DNA from 2 places in the Vibrio ostreae genome. Region 1 is predicted to be linked to the other one. Evidence: riboswitches for the same ligand, from Rfam matches in the RefSeq annotation. Region 1 holds a riboswitch; the other holds the start of a gene.
The links. Region 1 has a riboswitch for lysine ahead of lysC (lysine-sensitive aspartokinase 3). Riboswitches for the same ligand answer to the same signal wherever they lie in the genome.

Region 1 (4,582 bases):
ACCATCCGCACAACGAAATCCTTTACTGGGGGGTCGAAGGCGGCCTGTTGCCGGTTCTGGGGATGGCCATTGCTGCGGCTTTTGTCCTACTGCGCATCCGCTCAGCCAAACGGGGGACCCGGCTGGCGATGTTTGCTCTGGTGCTGCCGATCCTGCTGCACACCCAGCTTGAGTATCCGTTTTATCACTCCGCCATTCACTGGATCACCTTCGTGATCCTGCTGTTCTGGATCGATCTGCGCGTCGCCAGATTCCATGTGGTCCGTTTTAGTAAGATCAGCCGTTCGGTGCTGCGCGTACTGAGCCTGATCCTGCCGCTACTGACCGGGTTTTATATGCTCAGCGCGCTGCACACTAACTACGTTCTGATGCAGTTTGAGCACTCCAAGCCGCGTAATCCGGCCCTGCTGGATAACGTCACTAACCCTGTTGTATGGCGTGACCGCTTCGACTGGGATGTGTACAGCACTTACCTCAATATAGGTCTGGCACAAGACAAACCTGAGTATATCCAGCCGTACATTGACTGGTCGCTGGACATTATCAGACACAAACCGCGCCCGGCGTTTTACAGCAATCTGATCCTGGCCTATCAGGGGCTGGGCGATAACAGCCGGGCCGAACAAATCCGCGCCGAAGCCAGTTTCCTGTTTCCGGGCAAGGATTTCAGTCAGATTCAATACCGGGCCCCGTCTGAAGCGCTATCTCAGACTGCGTCCAGCACCTCATCCGCTGATCTCGGTCACAGCCAGCTACGCAGGGCTTTAGACTCTTTACCTGAGCCTGCTAACCAGTGATCAAAAAAGGTGGCCTTGCGCCACCTTTACTCTATCTGGATCTCATGTCGCGACAATCAACGCTGCAGCGCTTCTTGTAGTGCTTTCAGACACAAGGCAATATTTTCAGAACGGGCGCCATAACCCATCAAGCCGATTCGCCACGCTTTACCCGCCAGCGCGCCCAGGCCAGCACCGATTTCCAGGTTGTACTCTTGCAGCAGATAACGGCGCACCGCTGCATCATCAACGCCTTCAGGAATATAAACCGCATTCAGTTGCGGCAGGCGGCTTGCTTCATCCACCACAAAGCTCAGCCCAAGCGTCTCTAAACCTGCTTTTAATTTCTGGTGCATCTTACTGTGTCGCGCCCAGGCATTCTCCAGCCCTTCATTTTTCAGGACCAGCAGTGCTTCATGCAGTGCATACAGGCTGTTGACCGGAGCCGTATGGTGGTAGCTGCGCTTACCCTGCCCGCTCCAGTAACCCAGCACCAGGCTTTGATCCAAGAACCAGCTCTGAACCGGTGCCGTGCGGGTCTGAATTTTTTCAATCGCCAGCGCAGAAAACGTCAGCGGCGAGAGACCGGGTACGCACGACAGACATTTCTGACTGCCGGAATAGACCGCATCCAGCTGCCATTCATCCACCAGCAGAGGTACACCACCGAGCGAGGTGACGGCATCAACAATCGTCAGCATACTGTGTCGCTTGGCAAGCTGGCCGAGCGCTTTGGCGTCGCTGCAGGCACCGGTCGAGGTTTCAGCATGCACAAAGGCCAAAATTTTCGCATCCGGATTCTGTTCGATAGCGGCGGCCACTTTATCTACCGAGACTGGCGTCCCCCATTCATCATCCACCAGTACCACTTCACCACCGCAGCGCAGCACGTTTTCACGCATGCGCTCACCAAACACGCCGTTACGGCACACAATCACTTTGTCACCCGGCTCGACCAGATTGACGAAACAGGCTTCCATACCGGCACTGCCCGGCGCCGAGACAGCAATGGTAAATTCGTTCTCGGTCTGAAACGCATATTTAAGCAGTTGTTTGAGTTCGTCCATCATGGTGATAAACAGCGGATCAAGGTGACCGACGGTCGGACGACTCAACGCCTGCAGCACCTGAGGTGAAATATCAGAAGGCCCCGGGCCCATCAGAATGCGGTGTGGTGGAATAAAACTGCGAATAGTCATGTTGGCTCCATGCGTTGGGGGGATGAAATATCAAGACTAATGCAAATTATGCCCTATCACAATTGGCCATAAGTCGAGAGGTCGAACCTGTCACATGCGCAGTGAATAATTATTTTGTCCGCAAGCAGAATTTACAATTGACATTAACGGCATAAACCCGTTCAATGTGTGAGCTATTTAGCAGAAGAGGAGCACTGCCCAGGCAGATATTTTGTGGAGCCTCAACTCCAAAACAAAATATTCAGGGGGAGTAGTGCCGAGACAAATCTTAATTGTGGTTTTGATTTGTCGGTTGACTGGGCTGAATCCCTTCAACTGTCATTGGCCCCGAGCTGATGAAGAGCTTCTGAGGTCATCTTTTCATAGTCTCACCTCTTTTTTGCTCTAAAGAACACTCTCTTCAAACATCGGATGTTGGAATACCAACCATTTTTATTTCTGGAATTCTGGGAGAAATGCCGTGAGAGCATTCAATGTCGCCAAGTTTGGCGGAACAAGCGTTGCAAATTTTGAAGCCATGAGCCGTTGCTCTGCCATTATCGAGAACAATCCACAAACCAAACTTGTGGTGAGCAGTGCATGCTCGGGCGTGACAAACCTGCTGGTTGAACTGGCGAACGGTGTCCAGGACGCAGAGCGTCGCTTGGCTGTAGTCAAAGAACTGGCAGACATTCACAACGCCATTATCGACCAACTGGCGGAGCCGGTTAAGGTTGAGAAAGAAGTACACGCTATTCTCGACAGCGTCGCGAGCGCAGCAGAAGCGGCATCGTTCCAGTCGAGTAAAAAGCTGACCGACCATCTGGTCGCATGCGGTGAACTGATGTCGACTCATATCCTGGCTCAACTGATGCGTGAACGCGGGGTTGACGCGGTGCGTTTTGACATCCGTGAAGTGCTGCGTACCGATGACAACTATGGTAAAGCTGAAGCACAAGTCGAAGAAGTGAAACGTCTGGCGCAAGAGAAACTGATTCCTCTGTGTGAGAATCAGGTTGTCGTCACACAAGGTTTTATCGGTTCCGATGAGCAAGGCAATACCACCACTCTCGGCCGTGGCGGCAGTGACTACTCAGCGGCGCTGATCGCCGAAGCGGTTCAGGCTTCAGGCCTTGAGATCTGGACCGACGTACCGGGCATTTACACCACTGACCCGCGTATCGCACCAAAAGCATCACCGATTCCGGAAATCACTTTCAGCGAAGCGTCAGAAATGGCCAACTTCGGTGCCAAAATTCTTCATCCTTCAACGCTGGTACCGGCGATTCGTCACGGTATTCCTGTGTTCGTCGGTTCATCGAAAGAACCGGAAAAAGGCGGGACCTGGATTCGTCAGCAAGTGGAAGAATCACCACAATTCCGTGCTCTGGCACTGCGTTGCAACCAAACCATGGTGACCCTGCGCAGCGACAAGATGTTCCATGCCTACGGTTTCCTGGCCAAAGTGTTTGAAGTGCTGGCGAAATATAAGATCTCGGTTGATTTGATCACGACTTCAGAAATCAGTGTTTCCCTGACTCTGGATAAAACCGATACGTCAGGCGGCGCACCGGAACTGCATCAGGCCGCACGTGAAGAGCTAGAACAACTTTGTACGGTAGAAGTCGAACACAACCTGTGTCTGGTTGCTCTGATCGGTAACCAGATGGAAACCAAAGGTTACGCTAAGCAAGTGTTCAGCACCCTGGGTGACTTCAACCTGCGCATGATCTGTTACGGCGCGAGCGATCACAACCTGTGCTTCCTGGTTGACGCACCGGTCGCGAAGAACGTCATCCAGACTCTGCACCAGGAGCTGTTTGAAGGTTAATGCTCTGCCAGTGCCAAGTAGTGAGTTTCAGGCATTAAAAAGGTCACCCTCGGGTGACCTTTTTGTTGGCTGGCGTTTATCAGCCGTTAATATTCGGACCGAGCCATTTTTCCGCTTCCAGGTTGTCCCAGCCCTTACGCTCGGCGTAACTCTGGACCTGATCATCCTGAATCTGTGCAATAGCAAAGTAACGCGAGTCCGGATGCGAGAAGTACCAGCCCGACACTGAAGCGCCCGGCCACATCGCATAACTGGTAGTCAGCGACATACCAATGGTCTGCTCGACGTTGAGCATTTCCCATAGCGTGCCTTTCTCGGTGTGCTCCGGACAGGCCGGATAACCCGGTGCCGGACGAATACCCTGGTATTTCTCACGAATCAGCTCGTCGTTAGACAGGTTTTCATCGGCTGCATAACCCCAGATTTCCTTACGCACTTTTTCATGCAGGCATTCAGCAAATGCTTCCGCCAGACGATCCGCCACCGCCTGAATCATGATCGCGTTGTAATCGTCGCCCTGCGCCTTGTACAGATCCGCCAGCTCACGCTCACCGATACCACCGGTCACCGCAAACGCACCAATCCAGTCCTGCTTACCACTCTCTTTCGGCGCAATGTAATCAGCCAGACAGTAGTTAGCGCCTTTCGGCTTCAGGGTTTGCTGACGCAGGTTATACAGCACATGCGCCACCTCGCTGCGCGACTCATCGGTGTAGACTTCAATATCATCACCAATACTGGCGGCCGGGAACAAGGCACACATGCCGCTCGCTTTAAGCAGGTCTTCGCGTTCAACC
Region 2 (4,582 bases), 1.7 Mb from region 1:
GCGGGATAAAAATCAACAACAGCGCTGCTTGCTGATTTTGAGTTGATGCCTTTATTGGTTATTGAGTTAAATTATGGAAAGCATGTCGTTTATTGTTTAAGCCACTTATCTGTAACAAAATCTAACGGCGACCTGTGTTAAATCTGTAAGCGGTTTCATGCTCATTCTGTAGCGCATAAATATTTATATCAATAGAAAAAAAGGCCCCCATATGGGAGCCTTATTAAAAGATAAGCTATTAAAGTGCGAAGTCTTCGAGAGATTTACCTTCGTCCAGAGCTTGTTGGATAACCGATGGAGTACGACCTTGGCCTGTCCAAGTCTTTTCTACACCGTTGTCCATGTATTTATACTTAGCTGGGCGAGGAGCACGTTTGCCTTTCGTTTTTGTTTTAGTTTCACCAGCAAGTGCAGTAATAAGAGCATCAACATCAATGCCGTCTTTTGCAATTTGCTCAGCGATAGCGGCTAATTTAGCCTCTTGAGCTTCACGTGCTGCACGTTCTTCTTCTTCCGCTTCTTTGCGTTCTTCAACAACAGTAGATAATTTATCCAGTGCTTCTTCTAGTTGTTCAACAGTCAATTCACGAGCGTACGCACGAAGGCTGCGAATATTCAACAGAGTTTTTGTAATTTCCGACATTACCGATTCCTATGAAATAAATTCTTTTAACAGTTCAATAGTAAACCCAGCGATTTATTCTGGCAACAATGAAAGTGTAATATTAAGAAAAATATTTGTAAAAATAAAATAACTGCGCCGTGGGCAATTTATTACTCCCGCTTCACCCTTATCTTATTTATGGTTTTATTCGCTGAATTGGTTAAAAGGAGCAATTTATCGCACAAACGCAAATAAGCGAAGTGATATTCATTGCATAATTGTATGAAATGGGTCTCAGCAATGAAATGGATTTCAACATTTTGTGATCAAAATTGAGTAACAGGATGTGTTGCATTGATAATTATCATAAGTACAATAGCGCGCACCTGATGCGAAGTTCGGGATGAGAATCTGTTACAACTGCTTAACAGAGATGTTTGTCCTGGTTTCGATGTAGAGGCGCGATATCGATAAGTAGTCATGATTAGGGTGATGCCAGTGAGTTATGACAAAAGGTGATATCGCCGAAGTCAGCACGCCTGTCAATGCGTCTGGCTGGGGTTGTCAGCGAATAGGGACAACACTGCCATAGTCTATTTTTTCCTTAAACTATGGAGCGCTACTGTAGGGTTGGGTGAAGTGTTCGCTTCCCTTTCGCTTAGTTCAACATAAGTTACGCGTTAGTTCGTGTAGTTTGTCTGCAGTAGATCTCTAGCCATTTATTACTGGTTTTTGAAGATCATGAATTTAATTGATTTTGCTACCTCACCGTTTTCTGTACTTCCGCCTTTGGTGGCATTGACGCTGGCGATCGTAACACGCCGTGTTCTGGTTTCACTGGGTGTCGGTATTATATTGGGTGCGCTTTTACTGGCTGATTATTCAGTGGGTGGAGCATTGAGTTACATCGGTGAAAAAGTCTCAAACGTTTTTGTCGAAGACGGCGGACTGAACACCTGGAATATGAGTATCGTCGGATTTCTTCTGCTGCTTGGCATGATGACGGCGCTGTTGTCTCTCTCAGGTGGTACCCGTGCGTTTGCCGAGTGGGCCCAGGTCCGGGTTAAAAGCAAACGTGGTGCTAAGTTGCTGGCGGCATTTCTGGGCGTATTCATCTTCGTTGATGATTACTTTAACAGCCTCGCTGTTGGTTCTATCTCGCGTCCTGTGACTGATCGTTTTAATGTATCGCGCTCAAAGCTGGCGTACATTCTTGATTCGACCGCAGCCCCTATGTGTGTTGTTATGCCAGCTTCAAGCTGGGGCGCTTATATCATGACCATTATCAGTGGTATCCTGGTCTCTCACGGTATTAGTGACTATTCTCCGCTGGGTGCTTATCTGCGTCTGGTACCGATGAACTTCTACGCGATTTTTGCCTTAATCATGGTGTTTGTCGTGGTCTGGTTCCAGATGGATATCGGCCCGATGCGCAAGCACGAAATTGCCGCATCTATGGGTAAAGGTTCCGATGCGGATGCCCAGGCTCGCGATCTGAATGATGAACTGGATATTCGTGAAAGTGAAAATGGAAAAGTGTCTGACCTTATTTTTCCGATTGTGGCGCTGGTTATCGCCACGATTGGCGCGATGTTGTGGACCGGTGGTCAATCATTGTCAGAACAGGGTACTGCGTTCAATATCTTGGGTGCTTTCGAGAACACGAATGTCGGTACATCACTGATATATGGCGGCTTGGTTGGCCTAGCAGTCGCTCTGTTTACCGTCGTGAAGCAGGGGATTGCGATCAGCGAAATTGGCGCGACACTGTGGGTTGGCGCAAAGTCGATGTTTGGTGCCATCCTGATTCTTATCTTTGCCTGGACGATTGGTGCGGTGATCGGTGATATGAAGACCGGTGCTTACCTGTCGTCTCTGGTGCAGGGGAATATCGATTCGCAGTGGTTGCCGGTCATCCTGTTTGTGCTTTCGGGCATCATGGCATTCGCAACGGGTACATCATGGGGTACCTTCGGTATCATGTTACCGATTGCCGGTGATATGGCCGGTGCGACAGACATTGCATTAATGCTGCCGATGCTGAGTGCGGTTTTGGCCGGTTCTGTATTTGGCGATCACTGTTCTCCAATTTCAGACACCACGATTCTTTCTTCTACCGGCGCGCGCTGTAACCATATCGACCACGTTTCGACTCAGCTGCCTTACTCACTGGCTGTAGCGGGTGTTTCGGCGATTGGGTATGTCGTACTGGGTATGACAGCATCGGTATTCCTGTCTCTGGCGGCAGCAACGGCGGTATTTATTGCGGTCTGTTTTGCCTTTGTGACGCTATCCCGTGCCAAAATGGCGAGCCTGAAAACGGCCTGATAACCGTCTGATAACCAGGTGGCTGTTTGGTAAGCCTGAGCTGGATTATAAAAACTGGCCCGGTTGATAAAAAACTCCGCAAGCGCGGAGTTTTTTATTTGTGTTGAGATGGTCACTGAAGGCGGTATAACCCGGCATGACTCAGAGCAGGCGCCAAAACGCCTATTTCTGCAAATTATATTTCTTTAATAGTCGATAAAGTGTCGTACGTGATATTCCCATATAGCGCGCTGCAGCACTCATATTATGCTTGTGGTCACTGATGACCTGCAGCAGGTAATCAGAATCAATCGTGTCCGATGCCGGTAGCATTTGCCGATCTGCAATTTCAAGCCCCAAATCCGCAATGGTGATGTTTTTGTCTCCGCACATGATAATTGCACGCTGAATGACATTTCTGAGCTCACGCACATTCCCTGGCCATGAGTGGCGGGTCAGATAGTCGACCACGGCTTTACTGAGGTGTTTTTTCTTGCCGTCGCTCAATAAGTTGAGGAAATACTGGGCATAATCAGGAATATCTGCCTTACGTTCTCTTAATGCCGGAATATACAGCGGCAAGATATTGAGTCGGTAATACAAGTCCTCTCGGAAACCGCCCTGAATGATGTCGTGTTTGAGATCGACGTGACTGGCCGCAATGATACGACAGTCAACGGATACCGAACTGTCAGACCCCAGACGTTGCATTTTTTTAGATTCAATAAAGTGCAGCAGATGAATCTGCAAATCAGAGGGCATATCTCCGATCTCATCCAAAAACAGGGTGCCGTGATTGGAACGCTGGATATAACCAATGTGGTCGGCAATAGCGCCGGTAAAGGCGCCTTTTTGATGGCCAAACAGTTCGGACGCGATCAGACCACTGGCTATGGAGCCACAATTGACCTCAATAAACGGATACTGGGCTCGTGCGGACAGTGAGTGAATCAGTTTGGCACACAACCCTTTACCCACCCCGGTTTCACCCTGGATCAGTACTTCGGCATCGCTGGCGGCGTATTTGGAGATTTTGTTGCGTATATCTGCCATACTCGAGCTACTGCCAATCAGCTCCAGAGTTTTATAATCATTCGGGCATAACACATCGACATGGGTGCTCACAGCTTCGTACCTTGTTAAACAAGACTCCATATAACCCTAGTGCTTCTGGGCTAATTAGGGAGCGATTGGCTGTCTTATATATGAGAAAGCTATCGCTCAGACACGTTTTTTTGTGAAGGTAATTGCTGTGCAACGGTTATTTTAAGGTGTTCGCTGAGTAGCAACTCATCAGGCCGGCATTATCAGTGTTGCCGCTAAGATCAGTAAAAGTGATGTCGATCAGCAGAAGTGACGTTGTTTTTTTTAAAGGTTGTTAGGGTATTTCATACTATTTAACCCGTGGCAGGAAAAAAAATGCAATTAGCAGTTGCAAATTCTGTCGAGCTTAGTTAGTGTTGAAACCAATCAAGTTAACCAGTTCAGAAGTAAATAGTATGCGTAATTTTGTAATGAATATTCATCATCACCATCATCCCTAAGCAGTCTTTCGGGAGATGTACGCATACCCGGGAGGCAGGACTCTCCCGGTGGTTATATGAAAAAATTTTCAGAAATCAGACCCTCGGGAGACAAATCTCTCGAGGGTTTTTTTCTATCTGGCTCAGA

Region 2: it holds a riboswitch for lysine, as region 1 does, so the genes downstream of both, KNV97_RS09395 (Na+/H+ antiporter NhaC family protein) here and lysC (lysine-sensitive aspartokinase 3) in region 1, are expected to answer to the same signal.

The regions. Positions count from the first base shown of each region.
Region 1 is NZ_CP076643.1:2,386,712-2,391,293, forward strand. It holds gene KNV97_RS17055 (PglL family O-oligosaccharyltransferase) at 1-797, shown strand, start outside; gene KNV97_RS17060 (pyridoxal-phosphate-dependent aminotransferase family protein) at 854-1,975, opposite strand; lysine riboswitch at 2,152-2,329, shown strand; gene lysC (lysine-sensitive aspartokinase 3) at 2,436-3,785, shown strand; gene metH (methionine synthase) at 3,865-4,582, opposite strand, start outside.
Region 2 is NZ_CP076643.1:708,643-713,224, forward strand. It holds gene KNV97_RS09390 (H-NS family histone-like protein) at 239-643, opposite strand; lysine riboswitch at 1,051-1,234, shown strand; gene KNV97_RS09395 (Na+/H+ antiporter NhaC family protein) at 1,346-2,932, shown strand; gene KNV97_RS09400 (sigma-54 interaction domain-containing protein) at 3,095-3,964, opposite strand; His leader region at 4,434-4,570, shown strand.